One region of the Bradyrhizobium quebecense genome, then DNA from elsewhere that is predicted to be linked to it. Evidence: riboswitches for the same ligand, from Rfam matches in the RefSeq annotation. Region 1 holds a riboswitch; the other holds the start of a gene.
The links. A riboswitch is a leader RNA that binds a small molecule or an ion and turns the genes downstream of it on or off. The one in region 1 is predicted to bind glycine.
Positions count from the first base shown of each region.

Region 2: it holds a riboswitch for glycine, as region 1 does, so the genes downstream of both, gcvT (glycine cleavage system aminomethyltransferase GcvT) here and HU230_RS18615 (D-amino acid dehydrogenase) in region 1, are expected to answer to the same signal.

Region 1 is NZ_CP088022.1:3,815,088-3,829,750, forward strand. It holds gene HU230_RS18545 (twin-arginine translocation pathway signal) at 17-451, opposite strand; gene HU230_RS18550 (LacI family DNA-binding transcriptional regulator) at 645-1,775, opposite strand; gene HU230_RS18555 (dioxygenase family protein) at 1,778-2,680, shown strand; gene HU230_RS18560 (SDR family NAD(P)-dependent oxidoreductase) at 2,689-3,444, shown strand; gene HU230_RS18565 (beta-keto acid cleavage family enzyme) at 3,457-4,365, shown strand; gene HU230_RS18570 (quinone oxidoreductase family protein) at 4,375-5,397, shown strand; gene HU230_RS18575 (alpha/beta hydrolase) at 5,447-6,229, opposite strand; gene HU230_RS18580 (MarR family winged helix-turn-helix transcriptional regulator) at 6,377-6,823, shown strand; tRNA gene HU230_RS18585 (tRNA-Leu) at 7,010-7,096, shown strand; gene HU230_RS18590 (phospholipase D-like domain-containing protein) at 7,115-9,031, opposite strand; gene HU230_RS18595 (PilZ domain-containing protein) at 9,227-9,514, opposite strand; gene HU230_RS18600 (hypothetical protein) at 9,796-10,110, shown strand; gene HU230_RS18605 (ABC transporter substrate-binding protein) at 10,195-11,814, opposite strand; gene HU230_RS18610 (M20/M25/M40 family metallo-hydrolase) at 12,084-13,214, shown strand; glycine riboswitch at 13,307-13,412, shown strand; glycine riboswitch at 13,416-13,529, shown strand; gene HU230_RS18615 (D-amino acid dehydrogenase) at 13,595-14,663, shown strand, end outside.
Region 2 is NZ_CP088022.1:3,985,861-4,000,523, reverse strand. It holds gene recA (recombinase RecA) at 48-1,142, shown strand; gene HU230_RS19435 (hypothetical protein) at 1,251-2,231, shown strand; gene HU230_RS19430 (hypothetical protein) at 2,357-3,235, shown strand; gene HU230_RS19425 (hypothetical protein) at 3,458-4,321, shown strand; gene HU230_RS19420 (acyl-CoA thioesterase) at 4,355-4,786, opposite strand; gene gcvP (aminomethyl-transferring glycine dehydrogenase) at 4,904-7,777, opposite strand; gene gcvH (glycine cleavage system protein GcvH) at 7,800-8,165, opposite strand; gene gcvT (glycine cleavage system aminomethyltransferase GcvT) at 8,186-9,331, opposite strand; glycine riboswitch at 9,473-9,561, opposite strand; gene alaS (alanine--tRNA ligase) at 9,764-12,451, shown strand; gene HU230_RS19395 (cyclic nucleotide-gated ion channel) at 12,463-13,716, shown strand; gene HU230_RS19390 (DUF3455 domain-containing protein) at 13,815-14,315, opposite strand; gene HU230_RS19385 (NADP-dependent isocitrate dehydrogenase) at 14,356-14,663, opposite strand, start outside.

The DNA.
Region 1 (14,663 bases):
ATCGCGAAGCGCTTGTTCAGTGAACGAGGCCTCGCGGCGCGCGCGGGCCCGTTGCCCCCGGCGCAGGCGCCGCGGGTGCGGCCGCCGCCGGCGTATCCGGCGGGCTCTCATGGCACTTGTTGGCGCGCCAGGCCTGATCCGCAAGCCTCTGCTGGGCGTGGATCGAGATCAGCTCGTTGCGATAGACCATCTCGGAGACCACGGTACCGCCGACGCCGGTCTCCGCCTTGGCCATCAACTTTTCCTGATCCGTCGCGCGAGACGTGAGATTCTTGCGCTCGGTCTCGAGCTGCTTGCAATCATACAGATCGTATTTGGCGGGATCGGCGAATGCCGACGGCACGCTGTCGCCGATCTGCGCGCAGCCGGAAACGCCCGCGGCCGAGGCGAACAGCGCAACGATGGCTGCCGCGCGCGACAGATTTGGGCGGCGTGGGAGACGAACAGACATTCAGCTTTCTTAGTCCGACAGTGTTGAGATTGCCTAAAGCAGCCGCCGGTGTCCGGATTGAGGCTCAATCGCGGCGGCGCGCTGCTTATCCCAATGCTCGGCCGCTGAAGCAAATGGAATTGCAAGCCGCAGGTTAGGCCTGAGGTCGCGGACCGGACACAAGCGTACGACCGCGTTGAAGACGTGCGCATGTCTAGGCCGCCGGTTGCGTGGATTTCCTGACGACCAACTCGGGAGGAAGTACGACGTGCCGGATCTCGGCCGACCTGCTCTGGAGCATTTCGATCAGCATCCTGGCAGCGATCCGCCCCATCTCGCGGTGCTCGATGCGCACGGTGGTGAGAGGCGGCGAGACGACATCCATGAATGGCATGTCGTTGTGACCGACGAGCGAGAGATCCTCCGGGCACCGCAGGTGCCGCTCCTTCAGAGCGTCAAGGGCACCGATCGCCAGCAGGTCGTTCGCGGCAACGATCGCAGTCACCTGATGCGGCCCACCGACGAGATACGCCGCCGCCAACGCACCGCCTTCGCGCGTGTATCCCGCGGCTTCACGTACGACCCCGGTCAATCCGTGCCGCGCCATCGCGCGCTCGAAGCCGTCACGCCGCAGCGCGCCGGTTGAAGTCGACAGCGGCCCTGCGATATGCGCAATGCGGCGGTGTCCGATATCGACGAGATGATCGACGGCGAGGCGCATTCCCATTTCGTCGTCCGAGACGACTGAAGAGACGCGATCGCGCGCTTCCGATCGGTTGACCAGGATCACGGGAACGCCGCGACGGATACAGAAACCGACGAGTTCGTCATCCTGCGAAACCGTCGCCAGGATCAGACCGTCGACCCGCTGGCTGAGCAGTCGCTCGACAAAGGAGATCTGCTGCGACGATATATTCCCGGCGTCCGCGACGATCGGTGCGTAGCCTTCCGCAGAGAGAACCTCCGTAATGCCGCCAAGGATCGGAGCGAACACCGGATTGGTGATGTCGGGCAGCAGCACACCGACGAGATCGGATCGCCCCAGTCGCAGGTTGGCGGCCAGCCGGTTCGGTTGGTAGCCCAGCGCCGCCGCCTGGGCGGAGATCCTCCTGGCGACGTCGTCCGCGACCAAATGCCGTTTCTTGGGATCGAGGGCCCGCGACACCGTCGAAGGGTGAACGCCAACGGCGTCCGCGATCTGCTTGATTGTCGTGACGGCTCGATTCACCCAGCGATTCCTGCTGCTTAGCTCGTTTGCGAAATGAGCATAGCGGTTCCCTTGACTCATTGCAATCGATTGCAATATTTCATGCAAACGATTGCACTCAACCAATTGAGAGCCCACCGATGTCTCACGGCATTATCGAAAAGCTCGAGGACGTGACGCCGACCGTGTTGCGGGCGATGGCGTCGACCGACAACGCGCGGCTTCGAACGGTGATGGAAGCCTTCGTCAGGCACCTCCATGCCTTCGCCCGCGAGGTGAAACTCAGCGAGGCGGAATACGATCTCGGCATCGATTTTCTGAACCGGATCGGACAGGCCACCCACGACAGCCACAACGAGGGCATCCTCTTCGCGGATGCGACCGGCTTCTCGACGCTGGTCTGCCTGCTGAATAACGGCAACGCCGGTGCGACCGAAACCGCGGCGGCATTGCTGGGCCCGTTCTGGCGGGCCAATTCTCCCCGAACGGAGAACGGAGCATCGATCGTCCGTTCTGCGACACCCGGCCCCGAACTCTTCGTCGCGTGCGAGGTCGTCGACATCGCGGGCAAGCCCCTCGCCAATGTCGAGGTCGACGTCTGGCAATCCTCGCCTGTCGGCCTCTACGAGAACCAGGACGAAACGCAGGCCGACATGAACCTGCGCGGCAAGTTCACCACCGACGCCTCGGGTCGATTCTCATTCAGGTCGGTCAAGCCCGCCGGCTATCCCGTGCCGACGGATGGCCCGGTCGGCGACATGCTGCGCGCCCAGAACAGGCATCCCTACCGGCCGGCTCACATGCACTTCCTGGGCTTCAAGCCCGGCTACAAGACGCTGATCACGCAGGTCTTCGTCGACCACGACAAGCACCTGGACAGCGACGTGGTGTTCGGGGTGACGCGCGCGCTGGTCGGCGATTATCGCCGGCATGACGACGGCGATCCACCGGCGCCCGGGGTCCGCGCTCCCTGGTACACGCTGAACTATCGCTTCACCATGGAAAACGGTGAAGCGATCCTCCCCAAGCCACCGATCAGGTGAAGCTGACGATGAACCAATCCATGAAGGACAAGGTCGTGCTCGTCGTCGGCGGCGCCGGCAGCATCGGGGCCGTGTCCGCCAAGCGCTTCGCCGAACTCGGTGCCCGCATCGCCATCAGCCACCGCGACGTTCCGGACGAGACCGCCGCCGCGGCAACCGTGGTGCAATCCCTGCCTGGGGACGGCCACGTCGCGTTGATCGCCGACGTCGCCCAGACCGCAACCCTGAAAGCGCTGCGCGCCGAGATCGAGCGGCGCTTCGGCCGGCTCGATATCCTCGTCAACGCCGCCGGCTTTACCAAGCCGGTGCCTCACGCCGATCTCGACGCGCTGGACGACGACCTGATTGACCGGATGTTCGCGGTCAACTGGCGTGGACAGTTTGCGGCGATCCGCACCTTCGCTCCGCTCCTGAAGGCATCCGGTGACGGCCTCATCGTTTCGATATCATCGATCGCGGGCACCAACGGGATCGGGTCCTCGATTGCCTATTGTGCCGTCAAGGCCGGCATCGACGTCATGACGAAATCGCTCGCCCGCGTGCTCGCCCCCGAGGTGCGGGTGCTCGCGGTCGCCCCCGGCGTGGTCGACACCGGCTTCGTTCCGGGCCGCGGCGCGGACTTCAACGCCAAGACCGCGACGACGACACCGCTGAAGCGGATCGCGACCGCAGAGGACATCGCCTCGGCCATTCTCGCCTGTGCAACCCAACTCGGCTTCGCGACCGGAACGACTTTCGTGGTCGACGGCGGCCGCTCGCTTTGAAGGAACAAGTCTATGCGATCTCCCCGCGAAAAGGTCATCATCACCTGCGCCGTGACCGGCAACCTGACGACGCCCGAGCAGACCCCCCATCTTCCCATCACGCCCGCACAGATCGCTGACGCCTGTCTCTACGCCGCCGATGCCGGCGCCGCCATCGTCCACATCCACGTTCGAGACCCGCTTACCGGCCGTCCCTCGATGCTGCTCGACCACTATGTCGACATCGTCGAGCGCATTCGCGCGCGCAACCCCGCGTTGATCCTCAACATCACGACCGGACCGGGCGGACGCTTTGTTCCATCGAGGGACGATCCGAAGGTGGCCGCCGAAGGCACGACCCTGATGGCGCCGGAGAAGCGGGTCGAGCACATCGCCGCGCTGCGACCGGACATCTGCACGCTCGATCTCAACACCATGAACTCCGGAGGCGAGGTCGTGATCAATACGCCGGCAAACGTTCGCCGGATGGCGAAAGTGATCGCGGACGCCGGCGTCAAACCGGAGATCGAACTGTTCGATTCCGGCGATATCGCCTTGATGCGCGATCTCTTGGCCGACGGCTCCCTGCAAGGGCCAGTCCTGTGTTCCTTCGTGATGGGCGTTCGTTACGGCTTTCAGCCTTCCCCGGAAACCGTATTGTACGCGCGCGGCCTGCTGCCGTCGGACGCGGAATTCACCGCGGTCGGCATCGGCAAGGCCGCATTCACGACGGTTGCACAATCTTATCTTGCGGGCGGTCACGTACGGATCGGCCTGGAAGATGCAGTCTATCTCACACGCGGCCAGCTCGCGACCTCAAACGCGGAGATGGTCACGAAGGCACGCCGCATCGTCGAGGATCTCGGAGGCGCCGTCGCGACGATCGAGGACAGCAGGCGGATCGTCGGCCTGCCCTCGCCCACAAAGACAATCAAGGCTTAGGAGCGAGCTATGAATGCCATCACCAGATCGGGGACCGATGTCGTCGTCGAGGCGACCTGCGTGCGGCTCAATGCCAAAGCTGCCAATGCGGCGGCGATCGCGCCGTCCATCGAGAAACATTCGCTCACGCGGCAACCGCACGAAGTCGTGGTTGCGGTCGAAGCCGCGGGCGTCAACCCGTCGGACGTCAAGGCCGCCACGGGATTGATGCCGTATGCGGTGTTCCCAAGAACCCCGGGCCGTGATTTTTCCGGGCGGGTGGTCGAAGGGCCGGACGCATTGATCGGAAAAGCTGTGTTCGGTTCGTCCGGCGACCTCGGAATCCGCCGTGACGGTACGCACGCCAGCCATGTCGTCGTCGAGGCCGCGGCCCTGGTCGAAAAGCCGGACGGAATTTCAATGGATGAGGCTGCAGGGATCGGCGTACCGTTCGTGACAGCCATCGAAGGCTTTCGACGAGCCGGCGCGCCGAGACCCGGCGAACATGTCCTCGTCATGGGCGTCAACGGCAAGGTCGGGCAGGCTGCGGTCCAGCTTGCGACCTGGCAAGGCGCCAGGGTGATCGGCGTGGTGCGCAAGGACGAACCCTACGAAGGCCACGCCAACGCCCCGATCCAGATCATCAATTCCTCGGCGACCGACGTCGCGGGACGCGTGCGCGAACTGACCGACGGCCACGGAGCCGATATCGTCTTCAACACGGTCGGTGACCCCTACTTCGACGATGCGCACCATTCGCTTGCCAAGGCCGGGCGGCAGATCCTGATCGCCACGACCGACCAGACGGTCAAATTCAACATCCTGGAATTCTATCGCGGACGGCACACTTATCTCGGCGTCGACACGCTTGCGTTTTCTACGATCGAAAGCGCAGAGCTGCTGCGCAGCGTGCTATCTGGGTTCGCCGGCGGCTTCCTGCGCCCCTATCCGATCATCCCGTCCTCGATCTACCCGCTTGCTGAGACGAAGGCGGCCTACACCGCCGTGATCGGATCATCGCGCAACCGCGTCGTACTGCGACCGGGAGCCTGATCGGGCATCGCTTGAGCCCGATCGGGAAGCTCGGTCGCGGACGGCTGCGTTACTTCTGCTTGTCGCCGACGCCCTTGGCGGCTTGCTCGATGACCTTTGCCACTGCCTCCGGCTTCGAGACATACACGGCGTGGCTGCCGGCCTGATCGACGGTCTTGGCACCGGCGCGCTTGGCCATCATCCGCTGCGCATCGACCGGGATCATCTTGTCGTTGGTCGCCACCAGGTACCAGCTCGGCTTGCTCTTCCAGGCCGGCGCGCTCACCTCGCCATTCAAGGCGGCGACACCCCAGGGCACCTGCGAGTCAGCCATGAATGCCGCGACTTCGGGCTTCACATCGGCTGCGAACGCGGCGGCGAACTTCGCGTGATCGAGCGACAGGAAGCCGTCCTTCGGCGGCAGGATCGGCGGCACAGGCGCGCCGGGAGGAGGATTGGCGATCAGCTTGCCGACGGATTCGCCCTGGTCGGGCGCGAACGCCGTGATGTAGACCAGCCCCGCGACCTTCGGATCGGTGCCCGCCTCGGTGACGACGACGCCACCATAGGAATGACCGACCAGAATGACATTGCCGTCGGCGGCGGCGATGGCGCGCTTGGTGACGGCGACGTCGTCCGCCAGCGTGGTGGTCGGGTTCTGGACGATGCTGACCTTGTAGCCGTCCTTCTTCAGGATCTTGTAGACGCCTTCCCATCCCGAACCGTCGACGAAACCGCCGTGGACGAGGACGATTGATTTGATCGGGGCGGACTGGGCCTGGGCCGCGGGGATCGTCGCGGTGGCGAGGCCCAGCGATGCTGCGGCGGCGAACAATTTGGTGGCAACAGACATTGAAGTTCTCCTGGATGTTTATTTCGCGATAATCTTTATCGCGATAATCATCGTATAACTGTCTTCAATTTGCTTGTCCAGATATTTTTTATCGCGATAATGATTTTCGTGGTACGCTGGGCAAAACACATCGAAAGGGCTCCTCTCATGCCAAATCCGGGACCGATTCCGCTGGATAGCCAGCTTTGCTTCTCTCTTTACGGGACCACCATTGCGATCAACCGTGCCTACAAGCCCCTGCTCGACGGCCTCGGCATCACCTATCCGCAATACCTCGTTCTCAGCGTGCTCTGGGAAAAGGACGGGCAGATGATTTCCGCAATCGCCGACCGGCTCGCCCTCGAGCCCAGCACCATCACGCCGCTGGTCAAGCGGCTCGAAAATGCCGGCTTCGTGGTGCGCCGGCGCAGTGTGGAGGACGAACGGCAGGTCGGCGTCCACCTGACCGACAGCGGCAAGGCGATGCAATCGCGCACCGGCTGCCTGACCGATACCTTGCTGGAGCGGTCCGGCCTGACCATCGACGAACTCGTCTCACTCAACAAGCGCGTCCAGGCGCTTCGCAACGCATTGACGAAATCGGGAACGGACTAACGGACAAACCGCGCCGTTCACACCTGCGATACGTTATCCCGGCGTTTGCCCGGCTGACGACGAAGAGCTAGAAGATGCGCCCGCCGGGGTTTTGTCCGGAACGGAACGAAACCAGATTTGGAAAACCGCCGAGGGATCTTGGAAAGCCTCTCGGTCTAAATTGCGAAAACTCAATAAATTCAAGATGCGGACGTGGCGGAACTGGTAGACGCAAGGGACTTAAAATCCCTCGACGGCAACGTCATGTGGGTTCGAGTCCCACCGCCCGCACCAGTCTGTTGCGCACCACTCTTACTTCTTGGCCTTCGCCTTCTTTGCCTTAGCCTTCTTCGTCGACCCGGCCTTTGTTTTCTTGGCCTTTGCGGCCTTAGCCGGCTTCCTCGCCTTCTTCGCCGATTTCTTGGCTGACGTCTTGGCGACTTTCTTGGCCGATTTCTTCGGGGCCTTCTTGGGGGTCTTCTTGACGGCTGTCCTCGCCGACGCCCCGCTAGCCACACTTGGCTGTTGCGCCGCGCTGCCGCCACTACGCGTCGGGCGCGGCGGCACCGGCTCCTCCATCCAGAAATCCAGCTCCTGCTCCTTGCCGCCGCCCGGCTTCCAGCCGTCGAGCGAATAGATCTGATCCGGATTGCCGCCGCTGCCGAGATAACCGCGCCAGGAGTAGTGGTCGTAGACGCCGTTGATATGCAGCGCATAGGCCTGGGCAAGCTGCTTGTTGCCGCGGATGATCACGAGATTCTCGTCATTCTTCTCCGAGGCGGCAACCGAGAAATTGTGCGATCCGGTGATGACGGCGCAATTGTCGGAGAACGGATCGATCACGATGGTCTTGGAGTGAACGATCGCAATCATCCCCGCGTTGCGGATCTGCTGGACGCTGAATTCGACGTCGGCCCATGAGGGTTCGTTGGTCGCGCTCACGCCATGCGGCAGCTGGACGTCGTCATGGAAGGATTGCTTCGGTGCGCCCGATTTGACGACCTCCCCGCCGACCGAAACGATGTTGCCGTTCTTGCTGGCCATCATGGTCGACACCACGCCGCGGACATAGATGTCGTTCTGCTGTGCGCGGACCAACAGGGCATCCAGCAGCGGCGATTGACCCGGCATGAACATCAGGAAGAGCGCGCCGTCCTTGGCGTTCTTGATCAGGTCCAGCACCGGCTTGAACTCGGCTTCGCCGTTGGTCGCGGCGAAGAACACCGAAATGTTGCTGTCGCTGGTCGGACTGGAATTCGACGTCTTCAGCGCGGGCGGCATGGCATTGCCCGCGGCGACCAGCTTGCCCCACTGATCGAGATAGCGCTTGGCGATCACCGCATTCTCGATGATCAGCACGTTGTTGAGCTGCGTGCACAGCCCGGTCGTAGTCCAGTTCGTGCTGCCGGTCAGCACGCGGATCGCGTTGCCATGCGCGTCGCTCTCGACCACGAACTTGTTGTGGACGCTGGGCGACGACCTGCCTGCATTCGACAGATCGCGATGCTTGACCGTCAGGCCGGCGCCACCGAGCTCGCCCGCGATGTTCGGCTTGGTCGCACTGCCATTGCCGAGCAGGACGTTGCCGCGGCTGCCGAACGGTTTCAGCGCGCCGACCAGCTCCTCGTCATTCATCTCGTAGATGGCGGCATGGATCTGGCTGCCGCGGAGATCGGCATCGTGCAAGAAGGCCAGGATCTCGTGCAGAGCATCGCCTGACAGGTAGCGGCGCGCCTGATTGGCCGGGTCGGACAGGCTCTTGACGAAATTGCGCAGCGAGTCGTCGGAGGTATCGCCCTGCACGAAACGGCTGACGATCTGCGACATCAGGGTGCCGCGGTTGAAATAGGCCGACAAGCCGCCGCCCGCATCGCCCGAAGCGACCGCCGGCGTCGTCCAGGCCGACACCGAGGCTGAATCGGGCGTGAATGTCCCGTTCGCACCGCTCTTCATCGCGGTGACGCGATACGAGATGTTGTCGGTGTCGACGACGCTGTGATCGGTCCAGATGCAGCGCCGGAACGGCGATTGCGTCGAGGAAATGCCCGCGTCCGCGACCGGTTTCTCGCCGGGCTTCGGCGGAATGCGGTTGGAGAGCACGGTCGTCTGCTGCGTGATGTTGTTGCGCCGCTCGAGCTGGAATCCGACCCAGTCGTTCGACCAGGTGTCCGGCTGCCAGGCGATCAGAACATCATCGGCGTTGGCGTAGGCCTTGACATTGATGGTCATCACAATTTCCCCGAGGCTGGGTGAATCCGCAGGAGCGAAACAATGGACGCCACCCTTGCACGGTGAGAACGTGCATCCTGGAGCGGCACCGATATCGGCCCGTCGGACAATACGCCGGTAACCTTGGGTAGTTTGTGAAATAGACGACAACTGTTCGTGCAAATCGGCGCGACGCGGCGCGCCGGGCATCGAGCCCTAATCGAACGCCAGTCCCAGCCGCTTCTGCTTCTTCCATACGATGCGGCACGGCCACCGCTGGCCGTCGACGGCGAGAGTGAAGCGGTCGGGAAACCACAGCGGAGAATTGACTTCGATGCAGGCGCCCTGAGGCGAGAGATTCCGGACCGTGCAGGCGATCGCTTCATTGCCGAATTCGATCGCTCCCGACTTGAGGACGCGGCGGCGTGCGCCGGCACGGCGCTTCTCGGTCGGCATTGGCTGTTGCGCGCTGGCCGGTGCGGGCCTGCTATGGTCGTCGGCCATGGGCCCGTCGCGGAAGGTACTCAAGTCGGCGGTCAGACTACGATGCAATACTGACGGGAACCTTAAAGCCGCCGCTATCCAAATTGGTATGCCACGCGCCCGCCCACGGCTTGAGCAGGCAGCCGAGGCGTCACGATGCTTGCATCACCGCATCGTGTTTTGCGGGTGTGGCAGGGTTCACATGCCGAGATCGTCACGTGGTGTAAGGTCGTCGCATTGGAAATTCCGGCCGCACATTTCGCGGCCCTCAGATTTCGAGATCAATGAGTTGGAGATAGGCGATGACGATTGCGGATCGCAATCGGATTGCCGGTTGCAATCGGATTGTCGGCAATACCGCGCCCGATCATGGCGCTTCCGTCCTCGAGCACGGCGACGACGCAGCCCATTGCAGCAACGGGCTCAACGCACAGAAATTCCTTGATGCGCCCCCCGACGAGCGCGCGATCTACCGGCGCTGGATTCGCAGCGCGATCGTGCTCTACGGATTGTTGGCGTTTGCCGCGGGAGCGATGGTCTGGATGAACGGCGCCGGCGTCGGACAGACAGAGCTCACGAGCCTGTCGAGCACGAGCAACGCGAAATCAGGTCACTAGATTAGCCGCCGTCGCGGAGCGACGGCGCGAAACGAAAATGGCCGGGACAGGTCCCGGCCATTTGTGTTGCGTGCAGCCTGAAGCCTACTCGGATTTGTCGATATTCCAGAAGATCGGCGTTGCCGGACCATCGAGCACACCGGACAGCGACTTCCGCCAGGCGCTTGGACCCTGATACTGACCGAGCGGAATGTAGATGACCTGCTCGTAGGCTTCCTTCTGGATATCGGCCGCGATCTTCTTCTGCTCGTCGAGCGACGGCGCGCGAACGAAGGCGTCCTTCAGCTGTTCGATCTTCGGATCGTCGGCCCAGCCGAACCATCCGCCATTCTTGCCCTGGCCGCCGATCGAGAGGTTGGCGATCGGGTTGGAGACGTCGGCACTGACCCAGTTCGTGAAGAACATGTTCCAGCCGCCATCCTTCGGCGCCTTCTGGCTGGCGCGGCGAGTCACCACGGTCTGCCAGTCGGTGGCCTGCAGGTCGACCTTGAAGCCGGCGTCGCGCAGCTGCTGGGCGACAACAACCGGCTGCGCCTTGAGCGTGGTGACGTCGCCCGGCGCCATGATGACGACCGGCGTGCCATCATAGCCCGACTCGGCAAGCGCCTTCTTGGCCGCCGCCATGTCGCCGCCCTTCAACAAGGTCTCGCCGCCGACCTCGGACGCGAACGGTGTGTCGCAGATGAAGAAGGAGACGCAGGTCTTGTAATACTTGGGATTGCCGACCAGCGCGTCGAGCACCTGCTTCTGGTTGATCGCCATCAGCGCCGCCTGGCGAACCTTGATGTTGTCGAACGGCGGATAGAGGAAGTTCATGCGGCCGAGCGTCTGGAAGCCGAACTTGTTCAGCGTCTCGACCTTCAGGTCCTTGTCGCCTTCCAGGATCGACAACGTGTCGAACGACGGGTTCTCCAGAAAATCGATGTCGCCGGACTGCAGCGCGTTCATCGCAGTCTGCGCGTCGGCCATCGTGACCCACTCGACGCGGTCAACCTTCACGACCTTGCCGCCCGCGGTCCAGCTCGCCGGCTCCTTGCGCGGCACGTAGTCGTTGTTCTTGACATAGACCGCCTTCACGCCCGGCTGGAATTCGGCCTGGACGAACTTGAACGGACCCGAGCCGATCTGCTCCGGGATCGGCTTGTCCGGCGGCGTTTCGGCCAGCCGCTTCGGCATCATGAAGGCGACGCGCGACGACGGCTTGCCGATCGAATCCAGCACCAGGCCGTAGGGCTCCTTCAGCTTCAGCGTGATCGTCTTCGCGTCGGTGGCCTCTAAGCTCGCCGTAAAGTCCATCAGCTTCTGGCCCATGCCGTCGACCTTGGCCCAGCGCTTCAGCGAAGCAACGCAGTCTTCCGCGGTCACCGGCGTTCCATCGTGCCACTTGAGGCCGTCGCGCAGCGTGAATGTGTAAGTGAGCTTGTCGTCGGACACCTTCCAGTCGGCCATCTGCGGCTGGATCTTGAAGTTGGAGTCGGTTGCGACCAGCGTGTCGTAGACCATGTAGCCATGGTCTCGCGTGATATAGGCGGTGGTCAGGATCGGATCGATGACGCGCAGATCCGAATGCATCACCGCGGTGATGGTCTTGCCCGCGGCCATGGCCTGCGGCGCAAAGGACAATTCCTGCGGCGCGAACGACAGCGCGAGCGCCGTCAACGCAGCCGCTAGCGTGCGGTGCTTCCAACGCGAGATAGGGAACATGCAATTTCTCCTGACGTGTAACTGGTCAAAGCCGGCTTATTCGTTATGCATGCGGTTCGTTATTTAGGCGAACTAACATGCTGTATGGCTTGTGAAATCGAGACTTGCATCAAGCGCAATGCGCGTCAATCGGTTTCCGGCAGGATCGAATGTATACGAACGAATGAACCGCTGGTGCAGCGCATTTGACTTTACAAACTCATCTTCCGAGCTTTTCGTACGGCACGCGAACGCGTATCGGCGCGCACAAACAACAAGAGAGAAAAGACATGAACCCCGCCAATCTTCCTTTTGATTCCGAAGCGATGCTGCAGGGGCTGCGCAGCTGGGTGGAATGCGAGAGCCCGACATGGGATGCGGCCGCAGTCGAGCGCATGCTCGACCTCGCCGCGCGCGAGATGGCGGTCATGGGTGCGACGATCGAACGCATCGCAGGACGCCAGGGCTTCGCCGGCTGCGTCCGCGCCCGTTTTCCCCATCCGAAACAAGGCCAGCCGGGCATCCTCATCGCCGGCCATCTGGACACCGTGCACCCGGTCGGCACCATCGAAAAGCTGGCGTGGCGGCGCGAAGGCAACAAGTGCTTCGGGCCCGGTATCTTCGACATGAAGGGCGGCAACTATCTGTCGATCGAGGCGATCCGGCAGTTGGCACGCGCGTCCTTTACGACGCCGCTGCCGATCACCGTGCTGTTCACGCCCGATGAAGAGGTCGGCACGCCGTCGACGCGCGACATCATCGAGGCCGAAGCCGCGCGCAACAAATACGTGCTGGTGCCGGAGCCCGGCCGGCCGAACAACGGCGTCGTCACCGGCCGCTACGCGATCGCGCGCTTCAATCTGGAAGCTGTCGGCAAGCCGAGCCATGCCGGCGCGACACTCTCCTCGGGCCGTTCCGCGATCCGCGAAATGGCCCGGCAAATCATTGCCATCGACGGCATGACCACCGAAGACTGCACCTTCTCGGTCGGCATCGTGCATGGCGGGCAATGGGTCAATTGCGTCGCAACGACCTGCACCGGCGAAGCGCTCAGCATGGCCAAGCGCCAGGCCGATCTCGACCGCGGCGTCGAGCGCATGCTGGCGCTGTCGGGCACCGCCAACGACGTGACCTTCAAGGTGACGCGCGGCGTCACCCGCCCGGTATGGGAGCCGGATGCCGGCACCATGGCGCTCTATGAAAAGGCCAAGGGCCTCGCGGCGGCGATGGGCCTCGATCTGCCGCACGGCAGCGCCGGCGGCGGATCGGACGGCAACTTCACCGGTGCGATGGGCATCCCGACCCTCGACGGCCTCGGCGTTCGCGGCGCCGATGCGCATACGCTCAACGAGCATATCGAGATCGAGAGCCTTGCCGAGCGCGGCCGCCTGATGGCGGCGCTGCTGGCGACGCTGGACTGACACCGATTTGCACTGCACAACACGTTGGCAATGCCGGACCGAAATTTAGCCTTGTCCAATTTTGAGGCTTCGCCTACGGTCCAGCCGTCCAACGCGACGATGCGGGAGAGATCGAAGTCACAACATTCGTGTTGTTGCTTCGGCGCCGACGGAGCAACCGCCCCGGAAACTCTCAGGCAAAAGGACTGTATCGTCAGGACGATCTGGAGAGAGACGGACACGACCGCATCAAGGGCCGTGACGTCCACCGAAGGGGATAGTCTGCCATCGGGCCCAGGCCCGATGCGGATCAAGCTCTCAGGTACCGTGACAGATGGGGCGCCGACGCCGGTTTCACCGGTGGTTCGGCGACTCTAACCCACGGGAGCCTGAAGACCACCATGCCTCACATCGCAATCATTGGCGCCGGCATCACCGGCGTGACGACGGCCTATGCCCTGCTCGAACGCGGCTATCGCGTGACTGTCCTCGACAGGCATCGATACGCCGCGATGGAAACCTCGTTCGCCAATGGCGGACAGCTTTCCGCTAGCAACGCGGAAGTGTGGAACAGCGCCGCGACCATTCTCAAGGGGTTGCGCTGGATGCTTCGAAGCGACGCGCCGCTGCTGATGAATCCGAAGCCGAGCTGGCACAAATATTCCTGGATCGGCGAGTTCGTCGGCCACATCGGCCGCTATCGCACCAACACCATCGAGACCACGCGACTCGCGATCGAAGCGCGCAAGCATCTGTTCTCGATCGCACAGCGCGAGAACATCGCCTTCGATCTCGAACGCCGCGGCATCCTGCACGTCTATCACGACAAGGCCGGCTTCGACGCGGGCCTGCGCGTCAACACGCTGCTGCAACAAGGCGGGCTCGACCGCCGGCCGGTGACGGCGGACGAAATCCGCAGCATCGAACCCGCGCTGCAGACGACCTGCTATGGCGGCTTCTTCACGCCGTCGGACGCGACCGGCGATATCCACAAGTTTACGCGCGGGCTCGCCGACGCCTGCATCCGTCGCGGCGCGAGCTTCGTCCATGAGGCCGACGTCGATGCGATCGCGCGCGGCGACGACGGTTTCCGCATCGGCTGGAACGAAGCCGCTTCGCACGATGCTGGCGTCGCGACGCGACATGAGTTGCAGGCGGACGGCATCGTCATTTGCGCCGGCGTCGCGAGCCGGCACTTCGCAGGCCTGCTCAACGACCGCGTCAACGTCTATCCGGTGAAGGGCTATTCGATCACCGTGCAGCTCGATGCGCCGCAAAGCCGGGACGCTGCGCCAACCGTCAGCCTGCTCGATGAGGCCGCGAAGATCGTCACCAGCCGGCTCGGCGCCGACCGCTTCCGCGTCGCCGGCACCGCCGAGTTCAACGGCTTCAACCGCGACATTCGCGCCGACCGCATCCAGCCGCTGGTGGATTGGGTGCGGCAGCATTTTCCCGGCATCGACACGTCGA
Region 2 (14,663 bases), 170 kb from region 1:
CCCATCTTTCCCGCTAGCGAATCCCCGCCATAAGGAGCACATCCCAAATGTCCGCTACTGCACTGCGTATCGTCGAAGGATCCTCCATGGACAAGTCCAAGGCCCTCTCAGCCGCGCTCTCCCAGATCGAGCGCCAGTTCGGCAAGGGCTCGGTGATGAAGCTCGGCAAGAACGACCGTTCGATGGATGTCGAGACGGTGTCGTCGGGGTCACTGGGACTCGATATCGCGCTCGGCGTCGGCGGTCTGCCGAAGGGACGTGTCGTCGAGATCTACGGGCCGGAATCCTCGGGCAAGACCACGCTGGCGCTGCACACCGTGGCGGAAGGCCAGAAGAAGGGCGGCATCTGCGCCTTCATCGACGCCGAACACGCGCTCGATCCGGTCTATGCGCGCAAGCTCGGCGTCAACATCGACGAGCTCCTGATCTCGCAGCCGGACACCGGCGAGCAGGCGCTGGAGATTTGCGATACGCTGGTGCGCTCCGGCGCGGTCGACGTGCTGGTGATCGATTCGGTCGCGGCACTGGTGCCGAAGGCCGAGCTCGAGGGCGAGATGGGCGACGCGCTGCCAGGCCTGCAGGCGCGCCTGATGAGCCAGGCGCTGCGCAAGCTCACCGCCTCGATCAACAAGTCCCACACCATGGTGATCTTCATCAACCAGATCCGCATGAAGATCGGCGTGATGTACGGCTCGCCGGAGACCACGACCGGCGGCAACGCGCTGAAATTCTATGCCTCGGTCCGCCTCGACATCCGCCGCATCGGCGCGATCAAGGAGCGCGACGAGGTGGTCGGCAACACCACCCGCGTCAAGGTGGTGAAGAACAAGCTGGCACCGCCCTTCAAGCAGGTCGAGTTCGACATCATGTATGGCGAGGGCGTCTCCAAGATGGGCGAGATCCTCGACCTCGGCGTCAAGGCCGGCATTGTCGAGAAGTCCGGCGCCTGGTTCTCGTATGACAGCCAGCGGCTCGGCCAGGGCCGCGAGAACTCCAAGGCGTTCCTGAAGGCGAATCCCGACATCACCGCCAAGATCGAAGCTGCGATCCGCCAGAACTCCGGCCTGATCGCCGAGCAGATCCTTGCCGGTACGCCCGAGCGCGATGCCGACGGGGAAGAGCCGGCGGCCGCTGAGGAATAAGCTTCAAGGCTGGCACGATTTCGCTGCAAGCGGGCGCTGAGGACGTTGAGTTGCCGACGTCTTCGGCGCCCGTTTGGTTCTGTAGCCGGTGTTCAGTGAGTTGAAGCGGTGAAGCGCCTGATCTTGGGTAATCCATCTGGGCTCGACCTGAAACGCGCAGGTCTGGGCGACGCGGTGCTTCCGCTTTCATTTCGCTTCGCCTGGGGCGTGCTGCCTTCGCCACAAGAGCTGGCGGCCTATTTCAGCGTGCGAGCGGGCCAGAAGCCGGGGAATCATTGGTCGGATTGGATTTCCCCGTCCGCGAAGCGCGCGACTTGGAAGGACCTCGCGTTCAACGATTATTGCCAGTCGTTCGACATCATCGAATTGTGGTTTGACCCTGACCCAAACGATCAGCTGCAGTTGATCTGGGTGCTCGACCAGTTTCATGCTCAGCCGGACATGTTAGCGAAGCTGAAATTGCGTCTCGTCGGCTTCAGCCTGCTAACGATGGACCCGGCATGGCGCGGTTGGAACGAGGTCCCGCTGGCTAACATCCGACCTGTGGATATCGAGACCGCAAGCATGTGCTGGCAGGCGTATCGGGCGACAACTCCGCAGACGTGTTTCGATATGGTGCACCGCGACCTGAGTGCGTTTCCCTTGCTGAGGCCGGCTCTGCTGGATCTGCTTCGTGAGCTGCCATGGAGCGGATCGGGACTTGGCGCGACCGAGATGCGGTTGCTCGAGCTGATCGCGGCGGGATTCATGAGGACCAACGCGCTATTCTACCTCCGCGGCTTTCGCCAGCGCGGCGTCTTCAACGACATGGAAATCGGCAGGCTGCTCGAGGGGCTTGTGCATGGACCCCAGCCGGCGATCGCCGGGCTTGACGATGGCTTGCGCTCTATCGACCCGGACAATGCGAGAGGTCGCCTGGAGGCCTTCCAGCGAAGCCGCTTGTCCGTGACAGAGTTTGGCAAGGCGGTGCTCGCCCACAAGGCGGACTTCACCGATCACAATCCGATCAATCGCTGGTGGGGCGGCACCCACCTCACCAACGACAGCCTTTGGCGCTGGAATCCGGCGGTGACTGGCCATAGCACGTAGTGGGAGCCGCGCGCATCGTGACAAGTCTGATCCTTGCGACAAGCGATCTCGCGAGCTTTCGCCTGAGGCAGGCGCGAAGGGCGGATATCGTCGTCGGGTTGAGGCCACGCTTCGTTTGGAGGAAAATGCCCTCGCCAGCTGACCTCGCGACCCTCCTGGAACCGCGTTCCGCAGTGCATGTCGATTTCGACACGCACTGGCTCGACTTCGCCAGTTCGAGATGGACTGGCTCGATCGGTCGGGACGTCGGTCTTGTCGAGCTCTGCGAGCGTTGCGACAGCGTCGAGTTATGGGCTGATCCCCGGCCGAATGACCAGCTGGTGCTGGTCTGGTTGCTCGACGTGCTCCGTCCGCACCGGCATGTCGTGGCGAAGCTCAGTCTGGTCCAGACCGATGTCGAGATCGGCATATACCGAGGCGAGAGCTCGGCGAAATGGCAACTGCCTGCACTTGCGGTGACCGATGAGCGATTGGAATTGGCGAGCTGGGCCTGGAATGCCTATCGCGCTCCGACTCCCGAGCCCTGTTTCGACCTTCTCATGCAGGATCGGTCGGCCATCCCGCAGCTCAGGGCGGCGCTGATCGCGCTGCTCGAGGAGCTTCCCGGGCGAGACACCGGCCTCGGCGCGACCGAATTGCGGACGCTGGATCTCATCGCCGACGGCGTGACAAGGCCGAGGGTCCTTTCAAGCGAGTTGAACAGGGAGCGTGGCGTGTTCGATTTTCAGGAGACCTCGTTGATCCTGGATGGACTCGTCTATTGTCGATCGCCGGTTCTGGCCGGATTCTCCGCGGAGATCGAAGCGCCTGACGATCTGCAAGCCCGGGACAGCCGACACCGGGACAGTCGGCTGTCGCTCACCGATTTCGGCCAGGAAGTGTCGGATCGCGAGCTCGACTTCAGCCAGCACAACCCGATCCATCGTTGGTGGGGCGGCACGGAGTTGACCAACGAGCGGCTGTGGCGCTGGGACGCCGAGAGCCGCACTTTGGTCGCTCCATAGGTCCACGCATTGGATCGAAGCCGGAGGCTCGCAAAGTGTCGTTCAGCAAGTTGGACCGATGAATCCTGTGACCGCGAATGACCTGTTATGAGCCGACTCATCCTCACATTCACCGATAGCGGCGCTGGTGGCCTGAAGGCCGCGCGGCTCGCCGATTGCGTTGTTGGCGTCGAGCAGCGGTTCGTTTGCGGAAAATTGCCGCCATCAAGCGAGCTGGATGCCTTGTTCTCGCCGCGCGCCGCTTCGCATCGCGCCGGGGCTCATTGGCTGGACAATCTCACCGGCAGATTGCTTGAGGATGCGCATCGTCAGGGTCTCGGATTGATCGAATTTTGCGAGCTCTTCGATGCCGTCGATCTTTGGGTCGATCCCGATCCGAACTCACAACTGCAATTGATCTGGCTGCTGGATTACCTGCGCCCGCATGCGAGCGTCACGTCCAGGCTTGCGATGCTGCAGACCGATCACATCATCGGCGAGCAACAGCCAGCCGAATTGGCCGCTTGGCAGCTGCGCCTCGCTCCCGTCCGCGGGCATCATCTCGAAGTCGCCGGCGCTGCGTGGGCGGCTTGGGGCGCATCAACGCCGGAAGCCTGGTTCAATCTGTTGACTCGGGATCCAGGAGCACTTCCGCAATTGCGCAGCTCAGTCGTAGCGCTCCTGGAAGAGCTTCCCTCGCGTGGCTCCGGGCTTGGCGCAACGGAAATGCGGATGTTGGAGTTGCTCTCGGCAGGACATGTCCATCCGTACGATTTGTTTCCCGGGCACGAGAAACTCAGCCCCCGGCGGACGTTCGGTTATTGGGAAACGGGGGCCTTACTGGATGGGCTGGCTCACTGTCCGGTGCCTGCCATCTCCGGCTTCGACGATGGGCCGTTCGATCTCGACATGCACGAGGACCCGGAACGTCACCAACGCTACAAGCGGAGCCGGCTCGCGCTGACCGGCCTCGGCAGGGCAATCGTCGCGGGCGCTGGCGACTTCAGCCAGTACAATCCAATCCATCGCTGGTGGGGCGGCACCGAATTGACCACTGAGCGCTTATGGTGCTGGGACGCCGAGGGCCGCACCTTGGTCGCGCCGTAAGGCTTGATCCGCCTGACGCCGGCAGGCGGCGTGTTACGCCAGCGCCGTTTCCCGGCTCGCAATCAGCGCACGCAGGTCTTCCGTCACCGCGACCGATTGGTGGGACTTCTGATCGGTGGCGACCCAGATGATCTCGCCGGTGGCGCGCAGGTCGTCGGAGCCCTTGGCGAAGATCGCGAGCGTAAGCACGATCGAGGAACGGCCGATCTTCGCGACCCGTACGCAGACATCGATGTCCTCGTCGAACCGGATCGGCGCCTTGTACTCGACCACCGATTTCACGGTGTGAAAATCGATGCCAGTCCGCGCGACCTCGCCGAGATAGTCGTAGCCGAGCGCGCGAAAATATTCTGTTATCGCGGTGTCGAAGTAGGTCAGGTAGTGCGCGTTGAACACCACGGCCTGCGCGTCGACTTCGGAATAGCGGACGCGAAACGGGAAATGAAACCAGAATTCCTCGCGCATGTTTCCTCCTGCGGCGGTATTGCTCGCCGTCGTTCGCCCGCGGTCTCGTCGGGCCTTATGATTGCCGGACCGTAGGATGGGTTTCGCTGCGCTCTACCCATCCTGCAACATGGCCCGTTACTCCGCCGCCTGCGCGTAGTCCTCGATCGGCGGGCACGAGCACACCAGATTGCGGTCGCCGTAGACATTGTCGACGCGGCCGACCGGGCTCCAGTATTTGTCGGACCGCGACACGCCGGCCGGGAAGCAACCCTCGGCGCGGGCGTAGGCCCGGTTCCAGGCGTCGTCGGCGATGTCGTGGACGGTGTGCGGTGCGTGGCGCAGCGGCGACGCCTCGACCTTCCAGCGGCCCTTCTCGATTTCCGCGATCTCGCCCCGGATCGCGATCATCGCGTCGCAGAAGCGGTCGATCTCGAACTTCGATTCCGATTCCGTCGGCTCGATCATCAGCGTGCCCGCCACCGGGAAGCTCATGGTCGGCGCGTGGAAGCCGTAGTCGATCAGCCGCTTGGCGATGTCGTCCACGGTGACGCCGCTGGTCGTCTTCAGCGCCCGCGGGTCGACGATGCACTCATGCGCGACGCGGCCGCGCTCGTTGCGGTACAGCACCGGGAAGTGCGGCTGCAGCCGTGCGGCGATGTAGTTCGCGTTGAGGATCGCAACCTCGGTCGCGCGCGTGAGGCCTTCGCCGCCCATCATCAGGATGTAGATGTAGGAGATGGTCAGGATCGACGCCGAGCCGAACGGCGCGGCCGACACCGGGCCGATCGCGTGCGCCGTCGTACCGTCGGTTGCGGGATGACCCGGGAGATAGGCCGCAAGATGCGCCTTCACGCCGATCGGGCCCATGCCGGGGCCGCCGCCACCATGCGGGATGCAGAAGGTCTTGTGCAGATTGAGATGGCTGACATCGGCACCGTAATCGCCGGGCCGCGACAGCCCGACCTGCGCGTTCATGTTGGCGCCGTCGAGATAGACCTGGCCGCCATGCGCATGCACGATGTCGCAGATATCGCTGATATGCTCCTCGAACACGCCGTGGGTCGACGGATAGGTGATCATGACGGCGGCGAGATTGGCCGAATGCTTCTCCGCCTTGGCGCGGAGATCATTGACGTCGACATCGCCGCGCGCATCGCACGCGACAACCACGACGTCCATGCCGACCATCGCGGCCGAGGCCGGATTGGTGCCGTGCGCGGAGGAGGGGATCAGGCACACCTTGCGGTGCGGCTCGCCGCGCGCGAGGTGATAGCCACGGATCGCCAGCAGCCCGGCATATTCGCCCTGCGCACCGGAGTTCGGCTGCAGCGAGATCGCGTCATAGCCGGTGATGTCGCACAGCCACTGCTCCAGCCGCTTGAACAGCGCGTGATAGCCCTTGGCCTGATCCGCAGGCGCGAACGGATGCAGGTTGCCGAACGCCGGCCAGGTCAGCGGGATCATCTCGGTGGTGGCGTTGAGCTTCATCGTGCAGGAGCCGAGCGGGATCATCGCACGGTCGAGCGCGAGGTCGCGATCGCTGAGCTTGCGCATGTAGCGCAGCAGCTCGGTCTCCGAGCGGTGGGTGTTGAACACCGGGTGGGTGAGGAAGGCGCTGGTGCGCCGCAGCTCCTTCGGCAGCGCCTCGCGCGCGGCCGCCTCGATCTCGGCGAAGCTGAGCTTGCCGCCGAACACGCGCCACACCGCCTCGACGGTCTCCGGCGTCGTGGTCTCGTCGAGCGCGATGCCGAGCGTGGTCGCACCGATACGCAGATTGATCCGCTCCGCGAGCGCGCGGGAGACGATCTCGATCTGCTTCGCGCCGACCTCGACCGTCACAGTGTCGAAGAATGCCTCGCTGGTCGGCGCAAAGCCGAGCTTGCGCAGGCCTGCGGCGAGCACGGTGGCGCGGCGATGCACGCTGCGCGCGATATGCGTCAGGCCTTCCGGGTCGTGATACACCGCATACATCGAAGCGATCACGGCGAGCAGCACCTGCGCAGTACAGATGTTGGAGGTCGCCTTCTCTCGGCGGATATGCTGCTCGCGGGTCTGCAGCGCCAGCCGATAGGCCGGTGCACCGCGCGAATCCACCGAGAGGCCAACGATGCGGCCGGGCAGCGAGCGCTTCAGCGTGTCACGCACGGCCATGTAGGCGGCGTGCGGTCCGCCATAACCCATCGGCACGCCGAACCGCTGCGCCGAACCGATGGCAATGTCGGCGCCGAGCTCACCGGGCGAGGTCAGCAAAGCCAGCGACAGCAGGTCCGCGGCCACGATCGCAAGCGCACCCTTGGCGTGCAGCGATGCGATCGCCGGCCGGAGGTCGCGCACCGCGCCTGTCGTGCCGGGATATTGCAGCAGCGCGCCGAGCACGTCGGCCTTGTCGAGCTCGGTCAGGGGATCGCCGACCACCAGCGCCCAGCCGAGTGGCGCGGCGCGCGTGCGCATCACCGCCAGCGTCTGCGGATGCACCTCCTTGTCGACGAAGAACACCTTTGCCTTGACCTGCGAGTGGCGCTCGGCGAGCGCCATCGCTTCGGCGGCCGCGGTCGCCTCGTCGAGCAGCGAGGCGTTGGCGACGTCGAGCCCGGTGAGGTCACAGATCATGGTCTGGAAATTGAACAGGGCTTCGAGCCGCCCCTGGCTGATCTCCGGCTGATACGGCGTATAGGCGGTGTACCAGGCCGGGTTCTCCAGGATATTGCGCTGGATCACCGCGGGCAGGATGGTGCCGGAATAGCCCTGGCCGATCAGCGAGGTGAAGGTCTGGTTCTGCGCGGCGAGCTCGCTCATATGCGCGAGCGCCTCGGTCTCGCTCAGCGCCCGGCCCAGATCGAGCGGCGCCTTCTGAAGGATCGATGCCGGCAGCGTCTCATTCATCAGCGCCTGCAGGCTCGCGGCGCCGACCGTTTCCAGCATCGCGTTGATGTCGCGCGGTGACGGTCCGATGTGGCGGCGGACGAAATCGGTGGCGGCTTCGTTGATCGGCTTGAAGGGCGCGTTCATGGCTTGATCCTTAAACTGATCCTCAGGCGGTGTGTGCGGCGTAGGCGGCCTCGTCCATCAGGCCGCCGAGTTCGCCCCTGTCGGCAATCTTCAGCTTGAAGAACCAGGCCTTGCCGCCGGCATCCGAATTGACCAGGGCGGGCTCGGCCGCGAGCGCCTCGTTGACCTCGATCACTTCGCCGGTGATCGGCGCGTAGACGTCGGAGGCGGCCTTGACGGATTCGACGACCGCTGCGGCCTCGGCTTTCTTCAGGCTGCGGCCGACCTTGGGCAGTTCGACGAATACGACGTCGCCGAGCTGCGACTGCGCGTAGTCGGTGATCCCGATCGTGGCGACGTCGCCCTCGATGCGGAGCCATTCGTGGTCGGACGTGTACAGCGTCGTCATGGTGATCGATCCTTTGGCGTTTAGCGTTTGTAGGTATTGGGAACGAAGGGCGTGGCTGCGACCTTGAGCGGCAGCCGTTGGCCGCGCACTTCGGCGAAAACCGTGGTGTCGAGCGCGGAAAGGGATGTCGGCAGGTAGCCCATCGCAACCGGCGCATTGAGGCTCGGGCCGAAGCCGCCCGAGGTCACCTTGCCGATTGGCTCGGTCGAGGTCGGATCGGCGAACAGGCCGGCGCCTTCGCGCACCGGTGCGCGGCCGTCGGGCTTCAGGCCGACGCGGCGGCGAGCGGCGCCGTCGGCGAATTGCGCGAGAATCTTGTCGGCACCCGGAAAACCGCCGGCTCGGGCGCCGCCGCTGCGGCGGACCTTCTGCACCGACCACTCCAGCGCGCCTTCGACCGGCGTCGTCGTGGTGTCGATGTCATGACCATAGAGGCAGAGCCCGGCCTCGAGCCGCAGGCTGTCGCGCGCGCCGAGCCCGATCGGAAGTACATCGGGATTGTCCAGCAATGCGGTGACCAAGGCCTCCGCCTTGTCTGCGGGCACGGAAATCTCAAAACCGTCCTCGCCGGTATAGCCGGAGCGCGAGACGAAGCAGTCGATATCGCCGACGCGGCGCGGACCGGCGTCCATGAATTTCATCGAACTGACATCTGCACAAAGTTTCGCCAGCGCCGATTCTGCTTTCGGCCCCTGCAGCGCGATCAGCGCGCGGTCGGCCAGCGACACGATTTCGCAAGCTTCGGAGAGATGCGCGCGCAGATGCGCCTCGTCCTCGGCCTTGCAAGCGGCGTTGACCACCAGGAACAGGTGATCGCCGAAATTCGCGACCATCAGGTCGTCGAGCAGGCCGCCGTCATTGTTGGTGAATTGCGCGTAGCGCTGCCGTCCCGGCGCGATGCCGACGATGTCCTGCGGCACCAGCTTTTCGAGCGCGAGCGCGGCGTCCGCGACCTTGCCCGACTTCGCCCTCAGCACGAGCTGGCCCATGTGGGACACGTCGAACAGGCCGGCTTCCTTGCGGGTGTGCAGGTGCTCTTTCAGCACGCCGGCGGTGTATTGCACCGGCATGTCGTAGCCGGCGAACGGCACCATCTTGGCTCCGCGCGCCAGATGCAGCGCGTGCAGCGGGGTCTGTTTCAGCGGGGAAGTTTCGCGCGCAAGCATCACAGGGCCCTCGCGGTTCCCGCCGGGGACCTATTTCCCCTTGAGAAACCTGCAGAAAGCCCCATCTGTCGCTGTGCCTGAGAGTATTATCCCGTCGGCGGACGCATCGGGGAGAACCCCAGCGCCTCTTTCCAGATGTTAGACGTCACGCGGTCCTTTTGCCTGAGAGTTTCCGGGGCGGTTGCTCCTTCGGCGCCGGCGGTAAGGCCGGTCTCTCCCGACGTGACTAATAACAGGTAGGTAGAAAACACGGCGCCACCAAGACTGTCAACGCAGCTCTCGCGGCTATCCAATGGGCTTTGTGCTGCCGCGGCAAGCCCATGATCCGCCTGCACAGTTTCTGGACACCGCAGCTGGCAATGTCTAAAAGCGTTCGGCCGGAAAATGACGCCTTTTTGCGGCTGGCCGGCCCCTTTTTCCGATTGGATGAACATGAGCAGCGTCAACGACATCAGGTCGACATTTCTGAACTTCTTCAAGGAGAACGGCCACGAGATCGTGGCATCGTCGCCGCTGGTTCCGCGCAACGACCCGACCCTGATGTTCACCAATGCCGGCATGGTGCAGTTCAAGAACGTCTTCACCGGCGTCGAGAAGCGCGGCTATCAGCGTGCCACGACGTCGCAGAAGTGCGTCCGCGCCGGCGGCAAGCATAACGACCTCGACAATGTCGGCTACACCGCGCGCCATCTCACCTTCTTCGAGATGCTCGGCAACTTCTCGTTCGGCGACTACTTCAAGGAGCGCGCGATCGAGCTCGCCTGGAATCTGATCACCAAGGATTTCGGGCTGAAAAAGGACAAGCTGCTCGTCACCATCTACCACACCGACGACGAGGCGGCCGGCTACTGGAAGAAGATCGCGGGCTTCTCCGACGATCGCATCATCCGCATCGCGACCTCGGACAATTTCTGGGCGATGGGCGATACCGGCCCGTGCGGTCCGTGCTCCGAAATCTTCATCGATCGCGGCGAGCATATCTGGGGCGGACCTCCGGGAAGCCCGGAAGAGGACGGTGATCGCTTCCTCGAATTCTGGAACCTAGTGTTCATGCAATACGAGCAGGTGACGAAGGAGGAGCGCGTGGCGCTGCCGCGTCCCTCGATCGACACCGGCATGGGGCTGGAGCGCATGGCCTGCATCCTGCAGGGCGTCGAGAGCGTGTTCGAGACCGATCTGTTCCGCCACCTGATCGATGCGGCTGCATCGGCCCTCGGCCATGGGCCGAACCCGCAGAACGTGGCGTCGTACCGGGTGATCGCTGACCATCTGCGCTCCTCGGCGTTCCTGATTGCCGACGGCGTGCTGCCGTCGAACGAGGGCCGCGGCTATGTGCTGCGCCGGATCATGCGCCGCGCAATGCGCCACGCGCAGCTGCTCGGCGCGAGCGAGCCGCTGATGCATCGCCTGGTCTGGGCGCTGGTCCGCGAGATGGGCCAGGCCTATCCGGACCTGGTGCGCGCGGAGAAGCTGATCGAGGAGACGCTGCAGCTGGAAGAGACGCGCTTCCGCAAGACGCTGGTGCGCGGCCTCTCGATCCTCGATGAGAAAAGCGCCGGCCTCAAGAAGGGCGACATGTTCGACGGCGACACCGCGTTCACGCTGTACGACACCTACGGATTCCCGCTGGACCTGACGCAGGACGCGCTGAAGTCGCGCGGCATCAGCGTCGACCAGGCATCGTTCACCGATGCGATGAACCGCCAGCGCGAGAAGGCGCGCGCCTCCTGGGCAGGCTCCGGCGAGGCGGCTACCGAGACCATCTGGTTCCCGCTGCGCGAGAAGCTCGGCGCAACCGAATTCCTCGGCTATGAGACCGAGAGTGCGGAAGGCGTGGTGACGGCACTGGTCAAGGACGGCGCCGAGGTCGACGGCCTCAAGGCCGGCGAGAGCGGCGCGATCGTGCTGAACCAGACGCCGTTCTATGCCGAGTCCGGTGGTCAGGTCGGCGATGTCGGCATCCTGACCGGCGAGGGGGTCAAATTCCGCATCACCGATATGCAGAAGAAGGCCGGCGACCTGTTCGTGCATGTCGGCACGGTGGAGCAGGGCACCCTGAACGTCGGCACCGCCCTGCAGCTCGAGGTCGACCACGCCAGGCGTTCGTCGATCCGCGCCAACCACTCGGCGACGCATCTGCTGCACGAGGCGCTGCGCCAGGTGCTCGGCGATCACATCGCGCAACGCGGCTCGCTGGTCGCGCCCGATCGCCTGCGCTTCGATTTCGTGCATCCGAAGCCGATTACGCCGGAAGAGCTCGCCCGGGTCGAGGACATCGCCAACGATGTCGTGCTGGAGAATGACGAGGTGACGACCCGCGTCATGGGTGTCGACGACGCCCGCGAGGCCGGTGCGCGCGCACTGTTCGGCGAGAAGTATGGCGACGAGGTTCGCGTCGTCTCGATGGGCAAGAGCGCCCGCGAGCACGGCCAGAACGCGCTTGGCTGGTCGGTCGAGCTCTGCGGCGGCACCCATGTTCGTCGCACCGGCGACATCGGCCTGATTTCGGTGACCAGCGAGAGCGCGGTCGCGTCCGGCGTCCGCCGCATCGAGGCGCTGACCGGACATCATGCGCGCAAGCACGCCAACGACACCATGACGCTGGCGAAGACCGCGGCGGCCGAGTTGCGCACCACGATCGAGGATGTGCCGGCGCGCATCGCGGCCCTGATGGAGGAGCGCAAGAAGCTCGAGCGCGACCTGTCGGATGCCCGCAAGAAGCTCGCGATGGGCGGCGGAGCGTCGTCGAATGGTGCCGCCTCCGGCGTGCGCGAGGTCGGCAACGTCAAGCTGCTCGCGCGCGCGGTCGAAGGCGTCGAGACCAAGGACCTGAAGAGCCTCGTCGACGACGGCAAGAAGCAGATCGGCTCCGGCGTGGTCGCGATCGTCGGCGTCACCGAGGACGGCAAGGCCGGCATCGTGGTCGGCGTCACCGCCGACCTGACCTCGCGCTTCAACGCGGTCGAGCTGGTGCGCAAGGGCTCCGAGGTGCTCGGCGGCAAGGGTGGCGGTGGCCGGCCCGACATGGCGCAGGCCGGCGGGCCCGACGGTGCCAAGGCCGACGCCGCGCTGTCGGCGATCGAGCAAGCCATGACTCAACAGGCATCGGCTGGCGCCTGACGGAGAGGCTGATCGTGGCGACGGCTCCGGGTAAGCCAACGATCAGCGATCCCGGACTGCGGGAGCGTCTCTACGAGCTGCTCGAGCAGGACCACCTGCCATATTCGGTCGGCGCGCGATTTGTCCGGCTCGTCGTCGCGATCATCACCGTCGATGTGCTGGCAGCGATCCTGGCGTCGGTGCCGGAGATCGATGCCCAATTCTGGTGGCTGTTCACGGCGATCGAGATCGCCGCGGTGACTGCCTTCGCGCTGGAATATGCCGCGCGGCTCTGGAGCGTGGTCGGCCGCTCGCTGCGCGACATGACGCCGCTGCAGGCGCGGCTGGAATACGCCTGCTCGGCGCTCGGCGTGATCGACCTGCTTGCTTTCCTGCCGTCGACCATCGCGCTCGCGATCGGCGACAAGACCGCGCTGGTGCTGTTCGGCATGCTGCCGTTCCTCAAGCTGGTGCGCTATTCGACCGCGATGCGCTCGCTGCTGGCGGCGCTGCATGCCGAGCGGCGCACGCTGTTCGGCTGCGTCGTGATCCTGACCGGCGCGGTGCTGCTTTTCGCCTCGCTGCTCTATGCCATCGAGCACAAGGTGCAGCCGGACAAGTTCGGCACCATGCCGCAGGCGATGTGGTGGGCGATCGTGACGCTCGGGACCGTCGGTTACGGCGACGTCGTCCCGGTGACGGTGCTCGGCCGGATGGTCACGGTGGTTGCGATCGTGGTCGGTTTTGCGATGATCGCGCTGCCGGTCGCGATCGTCTCGACCGCGTTCGCCGACGAGGTCCGGCGCCGCGACTTCGTCGTGACCTGGGGCATGCTGGCGCGGGTGCCGCTGTTCTCACATCTCGGCGCTGCCGAGATCGCCGACATCATGCGCCTGCTGCGGTCGCAGACCATCGAGGCCGGCGAGGTGCTGGTGCGGCGCGGCGATCCGGCGTCGTCGATGTATTTCATCACCGCCGGCGAGGTCGAGATCGACCTGCCGAGCCAACGCGTGCGGCTTGCCGACGGCTCGTTCTTCGGCGAGATCGCGCTGCTCAGGCGGACCAGCCGCTCCGGCACGGTGACGGCGACGCGGAAGACCAAGCTGCTGCTGCTCGATGCGCAGGACTTCCATGCCCTGACCGAGCGGATCCCGGCGCTCGGCGCCCATGTCAGGGAGACGGCGGAGGCGCGGCTTGCCGACCCGCTTGCGGCCGGTGGCGACCTTGCCGCCGGCGAACTCGCACAAGCGCCGCCGCGCGAGACCGACGGCGGCATCCGCGATTAGAGCATTTCGGTTCTGATTGAATCAGAACCGAAGCTCTAGATTCTTGTTCTGACGCGTTTTCTTCACGCGAACCGGTATCCACTTCGCTCGAAAACGCTCTAGTCTCTCCGCAGAAACACGTAATCCGCCGAATACGCCGCGCTCTTCAGTGCGCCTGATTTGTCGCAGGCGCCGCTGAGTTCGCCGCCCGAGGTGTTGATCCGCTGCACCGTGGCGACGCTGGAGAGCAGGCCGTTGCCGCGGTGGGAGATCACCTCGAGCTTCAGCCAGGGAATGTCCGCTGGCGTTGCGCCGGGCGCGCTGCCGGCGGTGCGGGCGGTCACGGCGCTGCCGTCGACATGCTCCCAGTTCGGTCCGGCATAGTGCCGGCCGACGGTGCGGCCATCGGCGATCAGGGTGGCGACCGGTTCGCGGAACGACCAGGCGAGCTTGCCGTCGATGACCGGCTTGCACTCATAGACCTGCACGCCCTCGGCGTGGACGGTGAGGACCGCGGTCTCGTCGGGCGCCGCAACGGGGGCGGGCAGCGGATCGGCAGCGAGTGCCGCCGAGCCGGTCAGCAGCAAGGATGCGAGCGTCACCCGGCCGGGAAAGGTCATGGTCACGCTCGCTGCTGTGTTCGGCAACAGGCAGCCGTTATTAGGCCGCCATCGCCTTTCCGAGATTCTCGGCGACCTTGTCGAGGAAGCCGGTGGTGGAGAGCCAGCGCTGGTCGGCGCCGACCAGGAGCGCGAGGTCCTTGGTCATGTAGCCTTCTTCGACGGTCGCGACGCAGACCTTCTCCAGGGTGGTGGCGAACTTCGCCAGTTCCGGGTTGTTGTCGAGCTTGGCGCGGTGGGCCAGGCCACGGGTCCAGGCAAAGATCGACGCGATCGAGTTGGTCGAGGTCTCCTTGCCCTTCTGGTGCTCGCGGTAGTGGCGGGTCACGGTGCCGTGGGCGGCTTCGG